One region of the Micromonospora sp. NPDC048905 genome, then DNA from elsewhere that is predicted to be linked to it. Evidence: riboswitches for the same ligand, from Rfam matches in the RefSeq annotation. Region 1 holds a riboswitch; the other holds the start of a gene.
The links. A riboswitch is a leader RNA that binds a small molecule or an ion and turns the genes downstream of it on or off. The one in region 1 is predicted to bind thiamine pyrophosphate.
Positions count from the first base shown of each region.

Region 2: it holds a riboswitch for thiamine pyrophosphate, as region 1 does, so the genes downstream of both, thiE (thiamine phosphate synthase) here and AB0C01_RS31295 (ECF transporter S component) in region 1, are expected to answer to the same signal.

Region 1 covers NZ_JBEZFV010000019.1:12,937-16,335, reverse strand. The annotation lists gene AB0C01_RS31300 (ABC transporter ATP-binding protein) at 1-777, opposite strand, end outside; gene AB0C01_RS31295 (ECF transporter S component) at 889-1,476, opposite strand; TPP riboswitch at 1,554-1,658, opposite strand; gene AB0C01_RS31290 (alpha/beta fold hydrolase) at 1,765-2,595, shown strand; gene AB0C01_RS31285 (AAC(3) family N-acetyltransferase) at 2,624-3,399, shown strand, end outside.
Region 2 covers NZ_JBEZFV010000003.1:539,648-543,046, reverse strand. The annotation lists gene AB0C01_RS10810 (thiazole synthase) at 1-131, opposite strand, end outside; gene thiS (sulfur carrier protein ThiS) at 128-328, opposite strand; gene thiO (glycine oxidase ThiO) at 319-1,476, opposite strand; gene thiE (thiamine phosphate synthase) at 1,473-2,099, opposite strand; TPP riboswitch at 2,094-2,203, opposite strand; gene AB0C01_RS10790 (ThuA domain-containing protein) at 2,515-3,399, shown strand, end outside.

The DNA of each region.
Region 1 (3,399 bases):
GAGCAACAGGTCCCCCGGCGCGGCGGTGGCCGGCCGGGGCGCGATGGGGTGACCGGGCACCCAGACCCCCTCGGCGGCCAGGGCGGCGCCGTGGGCGGCGAAGACGGCCTCGGGGGTGCCGTCCGCGCGGACCCCGCCGCCTGGCTCCAGGACGACCACCCGGTCGACGAGCGGCAGCGCCTCGGCGACCCGGTGCTCGACCAGGATCAGCGTGGTGTCGGCGTGCAGCGCGCCGGCCACCGCCTGGCGGACCAGGTCGGCCCCGGCCGGATCGAGGTTGGCGGTCGGCTCGTCGAGCAGCAGCAGCTCGGGACGCAGCGCCAGCGCGCCGGCCAGGGCGAGGCGTTGCTGCTCGCCGCCGGAGAGCGCGGCGGTGGGGCGGTCCCGGGGGTACGGGAAGCCGACGCGGTGTAGCGCCTCGTCCACCCGGGGCCAGATCTCGTCGGTCGGTACCCCGCGGTTCTCCAGACCGAACGCGACGTCGTCGCCGCAGCGCGCCATCACCAGTTGGGTTTCCGGGTCCTGGAAGACGATGCCGACGCGTTCCCGCCCCTTGCGCGGGTCGAGCCCGTCGATCTCGACGGTGCCCTCCTGCTCGCCGGAGTCCTCGGGCAGCAGCCCTGCCAACGCGCTGAGCAGGGTGCTCTTACCGGCCCCGGAGGGCCCGAGCAGCAGAACCCGCTCCCCGGCCTCAATTCGCAGGTCGACCCCGCGCACCGCCCAGGCGCGCCGCCCAGCGTGCCGCCACCCGAACCCCCGCAGCAGTACCCCGCCCACCAATCCACCCCCTCCGGGCCGCGCGTCCCCCGCCCATCCGCCGTTGATCAAGAGGTTTGCGTCAGGAAATCGCCTTCCGCTGACGCAAACCTCTTGATCAACGGGGCGGGGTCAGATCAGGGCTCGGTCTCGGCCCGCCGGGAAGCGGTCCAGGACGCCGGTGTTGGCCAGGGCCTTCGTCAGCAGCCAGCCGCCAGCACCAGCGATCACGGTGGCGCTGACGATGGTGAGCAGCGCGTACGGGATTCGGTAGTCGGCAAGCGCGTAGGCGTCGTTCCAGACGAAGAAGTCGAACAGCGCGGCGCTGAGGCCGGTCAGCGCGCCGGCCAGCATCGCGGTCGGCAGCCGGAACGACCGGTACCGGAAGGCGGCGAACGCCAACTCGGCGCCGATGCCCTGCACGATGCCCTGCGGGATCACCGTGCCGGCCCACTGGCTGCCCAGCAGCGCGGACAGGACCGCGGCCACCGTCTCGCAGTAGAGCGCGGCACCGGGCTTGCGGATGACCAGGCCGCCGATCACGGCCGGCATCAGCCACACGCCGTAGAGCAGCGTCTGCGCCGGCGGGAAGAACGCGAACGCACCCTCGGTGGCGCTCCAGACCAGGCCCCAGGCCCAGAAGATGACGCCGAAGGCGACCGCGATCACCGAGGCGACCACGATGTCGATGGTCCGCCAACGGTTGGTGGTGTTGTCCATGCTGGTGCTCCCAGTTCAGTAAATCGAACCAGGAGAAGACGCACGCCGCGCGTCCGGTGGCACCGGACGGCGGCGCGGCTGGAGGTCGACCGAACTCCCTGCGCTGGCATTACCCAGATCAGGTTCGAGGGTCTGCGGGCATGCCCGCACTCTCAGCGCTGTGCGCTCCCCTGTCGGATGTGAAGTTGTCTCGTCGACGCTAACACTGACCAGGGGGGCCGGCCCAGCAGGGCATCCGCCCATCTCGGCGTTCAGCCGGCCGTACCGCGGCTGGGTAGGCTGACGATCATGCGGGTTGACGCGCGAGGTCTCACGTTCGAGGTAACCGCCGGCGGTCCGTCGGACGGCGTACCCGTCCTGCTGCTGCACGGCTTCCCCCAGCACAGCGGTGAATGGGACGACGTGGTGCCCGCGCTGCACGCGGCCGGGCTGCGCACGTACGCGCTGGACCAGCGCGGTTACTCGCCCGGTGCGCGGCCGACGGCGGTGGCCGACTACCGGATCCCCGAACTCGTCGCCGACGTGGTGGCGGTGCTCGACGCCCTGGGGCTGGACGCCGTGCACCTGGTCGGCCACGACTGGGGCGCGATCGTGGCCTGGGCGGTCGCCGCCGGGCACCCCGACCGGGTCCGCACCCTGACCGCGGTGTCCGTGCCGCATCCGGCCGCCATGGCGTACGCCCTGAGCAACGACGGCCAGCAGAAGGCCCGCTCGTCGTACATCACGTTGTTCCGTAAGCCGGGCACGGCGGAGAAGGTGCTGCTGGCGTGGCACGCGACCGCGCTGCGCAAGATGCTCGGCGGGGTGGGTGACGCGCCCCGGGTGGACCGCTACGTTGCCCCGATGCGCGAGCCGGGGGCGCTGACCGCCGCGCTGAACTGGTACCGGGCGATGTCCCGCGCCGACCTGGCCGGTGTCGGCCCGGTCGCGGTACCCACCACCTACGTCTGGAGTGACCGGGACGTCGCCATTGGCCAGACCGCCGCCGAGGCGTGCGCCGCGAACGTCACCGGAACGTACCGCTTCGTGCGGTTGCCAGGTGTGAGTCACTGGATTCCGGACACCGCGCCGGGTCCGCTCGCCGAGGCGATCCTGGCTCGGGCCGGCGGAACGGCCTGAGCCTGTGGGCCAGCCAGGGAGGGGCGCCGTGACCACGAACGCCAGCGGGCCGGGCACCCGACGCTCGATCGCCGCGCAACTGCGCCTGCTGGGCGTACGCCCCGGGGCGACGCTGCTGGTGCACGCCGCGCTACGTCCGCTGGGGTTCGTCAGCGGCGGCCCGCACGCGGTGGTGCTCGCCCTGCGCGACGCGCTCGGCCCGGACGGCACGATCGTGGTGCCCACCCACACGCCGGACAACAGTGACCCCGCGGGGTGGCGCAATCCACCGGTGCCGGCGGACTGGTGGCCGCTGATCCGCGCCGAGATGCCGGGCTTCGACCCGGCGGTCACGCCGAGCCGGTTCATGGGCGTGCTCGCAGAGACGGTTCGCGGCTGGCCCGGCGCCCTGCGCAGCTCGCATCCGCACGTGTCGTTCGCCGCGCTCGGGCCGGCCGCCGAGCAGGTGGTGGCCGGGCACGGCCTGGCCGACATGCTCGGCGAGGGTTCTCCCCTCGCCCGGCTCTATGACCTGGACGCCGACGTCCTGCTGCTCGGCGTGGACCACTCCGTGAGCACCTCGCTGCATCTGGCCGAGTACCGCTGCCCCGGTTCGCCGCGCGAGCGGGTCGGCGCCGCGGTGCGGACCGGCGACGGTGGTCGGGAGTGGATGTGGTGGCAGGACGTACGGCTCGACGCGGACGACTTCGACGCGCTGGGCACGGACCTGGAGGCCACCGGGGCGGTTCGCACCGGACCGGTCGGCACCGGGACCGGCAGGCTGATGAGTCAGCGGGCGGCTGTCGACTTCGCGGTGCGCTGGCT
Region 2 (3,399 bases), on a different contig from region 1:
AGGGTGACCAGCTCGGTGCCGGACGCCCGGATGGCCTGCTCCAGCACGTGCAGGTTGGCGGCACCACCGGTGCCGAGGATCAGCCGTGAGGTGAACGTCTCCCCACCCAGCTCGAACGACACGCCCGTCACCCGCCCTGCGCCGCGGTGAGCACCTCGACGCGGTCGCCGTCGCGCAGCGCCGTGGTCGCCCAGCCTGCCCGGGGCACCACCTCGCCGTTCACCGCGACGGCCACCCCCCGGGGTTGCGGGGCGACGACACCGACCAGGTCAGCCACGGACATCTCAGCCGGGACGCTTCGTCCGGCCCCGTTCACCGTCAACTCCACAGGTCCCCCTTCATCGTCGGTTCGGGTCCGCCGTCCGCCGCCGCGCCGGCGAACCGGTCCGGCCGGAAGGGCGCGAGCAGCGGATCGGGTACGCCGGTGAGCGCCAGGTCCGCGATCAGGTCGGCGGTGATCGGGGTGAGCACGATGCCGTGCCGGTGGTGACCGGTGGCGGCCAGCACGTCCGGCCGGCCGGGCAGGGGCCCGAGGATCGGCGCGTTGTCCGGGGTACCTGGGCGCAGCCCGGCGACCGCCTCGACCAGGTCGTACTCGGCCAGTTCGGGCAGCAGGTCCACCCCGGCGCGGAGCAGCCGCTGCACGGCGCCGGCGGTGACCGTGGTGTCCGACCGTTCCTCGACCGTCGCGCCGAGGACGACCTCACCGTCGGCGCGGGGCACCAGGTAGACGTGCTCGCCGTCGGCGTACCCCCGGATCACGTGCCGGAAGCCCGGCGCGACGCCGCCGGGCGCGCGGAGCCGGAGGATCTGGCCCTTCACCTGCCGCACGGGCAGGCCGGTGAGTGCGGCGGACCCGCAGCCGGCGGCGACAACCGTGACGCCCGCGTCCACGTCGGACAGGTGTCGGACACCGTGCGGCACCAGCGCCGCGCCGGCCCGCTGCGCGGCCGTGCGCAGCGCCGGCACCAGCAGCCGGGGGTCGACCTGGTGGTCGGTGGGCGCGAGCGCGCCGCCGCGCACCCGGGGGGCGAGCGCCGGTTCGCGGTCGCGCAGCTCGCTGGGGCGCAGTGGGGTCACCGGCAGGCCCAACCCCTGCTGGTACGCCCACAGCCGGCGCGCCTCGGCCAGGTCGTCGCCGGTCAACCCGACCAGCAGGGTGCCCTCGGTGCGGTAGCCGATGTCGGCGCCTGTCGCGTCGGCCAACTCCTCGGTGAAGGTTGGCCAGCGGGCGGCGGACGCCAGCAGCAGCTCGGTCAGTTGCCGCTCACCGAAGTACGCCTCGGCGACCGGGGCGAGCATGCCGGCGGCCACCGCCGACGCCCCCGAGCCGGGTGCCGGATCGTGCACCACCACCCGTAGCCCACGGGCGGCGCAGCGCCAGGCGATCGCCAGCCCGATCGGCCCCGCCCCGACCACCGCCACGTCCGGCCGGGTCCGGTCGATCGACGGCGCCGACGGGAACCGGCCGGTCAGCACGTCAGGGCCTCGATCAGCGTGGCGGTCGCACGCGCCGGGTCGGCGGCGGCGGACACCGCACCGACCACGGCCACCCCGTACGCCCCGGCGGCCCGCAGCTCCGGCACCCGCGCGGCGGTCACGCCACCGATCGCGATGACCGGCACGTCGACGGCGTCGGCCACGGCGCGGACCCCGGTCGGCCCGATCGGGTCCGGCAGGCCGGACTTGGTGCTGGTGGGGTGGCACGGGCCGACACCCAGGTAGGTGGCGCCCGCCGCGACGGCCTCGGTTGCCGTCTCCGGCGCGCGGGCAGTGGCTCCCAGCACACCGGTGGGGCCGAGCACCCGACGGGCGGCGGCCACCGGGAGGTCGTCCGCTCCGATGTGTCCGCCGGCCGCGCCCACCGCCAGCGCCACGTGCAGCCGGTCGTTGACCAGGCAAGTCGCCTCGTACGACAGGCAGAGCGCCAGCACCCGCCGGGCCAACTCGTACGCCTCGCGGTCGGTGGCGGAGTCCTCGACCCGGACCTGCACGACCAGGTCGGCGCGGGCCACCGTGAGGGCGGCCCGGACCACGGTGAGCGGGTCCCGACCGGGTCGGGTGTCGGTGATCAGATGCAGTCGCCCCAGGGACGGCACGGCAACTCTCCTCCCTGCGCCGGCATTATCCGGATCAGGTTCGACGGTCGGGGGCTGTCAGCCCCCCTCTCAGCCCGGTACACCGGGCTCCCGTGGGTTACTTGCGTGTCACCGTACGACAGATCCGTCGGTCTGCCAAGGCGAGGTTCGGCGGCGGCCGGTGGGCCGGAACGCACCGAATCGAGCTAGATCTGTGTGGCGGTTCATGCGGTCCTGTTCGGAATGTCGCCTGCCGTTGCAGAACCGTTACCCGCCGGCATCTTGCCGGACATCGAGCCAGTCGAATTAATTTGTTTAGCGATTCGACAAAATGTCGGTGGGGGCACCTTGGCACGGTGTGACCACCGGCTCCATCAGGGACGGCCTTCGGCGTGCCGACTCCCGCGATCTCCGTCACTACGACACAGGAGGCGGCGTGTCCCGTTCTCGTCGTGCCCGCGTACCAATCACCGCAACCCTCATCTCCCTTGCTCTCGCCTCGACGAGCCTGTTCGGCACGCCCGCGCAGGCCGCGCCGGCCGCCGCACAGGTCCCCCCACGGGAGGCAGCGGCCGGAACCCCGGTCACCCAGGTGGCACCCAAGGCGCCCCAGAAGGCCGCCGACGATCCCTTCTCGGTCCTGGTCTTCTCCAAGACCGCCGGCTTCCGGCACGACTCCATCCCCACCGGTGTCGCCGCCATCCAACAGCTCGGCGCCACCAACGGCTTCACCGTGGACGCCTCCGAGGACGGTGCCGCGTTCAGCGACGCCAACCTCGCGAAGTACAAGGCCGTGATCTGGCTCTCCACCACCGGTGACGTCCTCAACGCCGAGCAGCAGGCGGCGTTCGAGCGCTACGTGAAGGCCGGCGGCGGTTACGTCGGCATCCACGCCGCCTCGGACACCGAGTACAGCTGGGCCTGGTACGGCGACCTGGTCGGCGCGTACTTCGCCAACCACCCGCAGAACCAGCAGGCCACGGTGAAGGTGGAGGACCACGCCCACCCGTCCACGGCCGAGCTGCCGGACCGCTGGTCCCGGTTCGACGAGTGGTACAACTTCCAGACCAACCCGCGGCCGGACGTGCACGTGCTGGCCAGCCTGGACGAGAAGAGCTACACCCCGGGCGCGGGCGCGATGGGCGCCGACCACCCGACCTCCTGGTGTCAGGACTTCGACGGCGGTCGCTCCTGGTACACCGGTGGCGGACACACCCGGGAGTCGTTCGCCGAGCCCGAGTTCCTGTCCCACCTGCTCGGCGGCATCCGCACCGCAGCCGGTGTCGAGGACGCCGACTGCGGCGCCACGAAGACCTCGAAC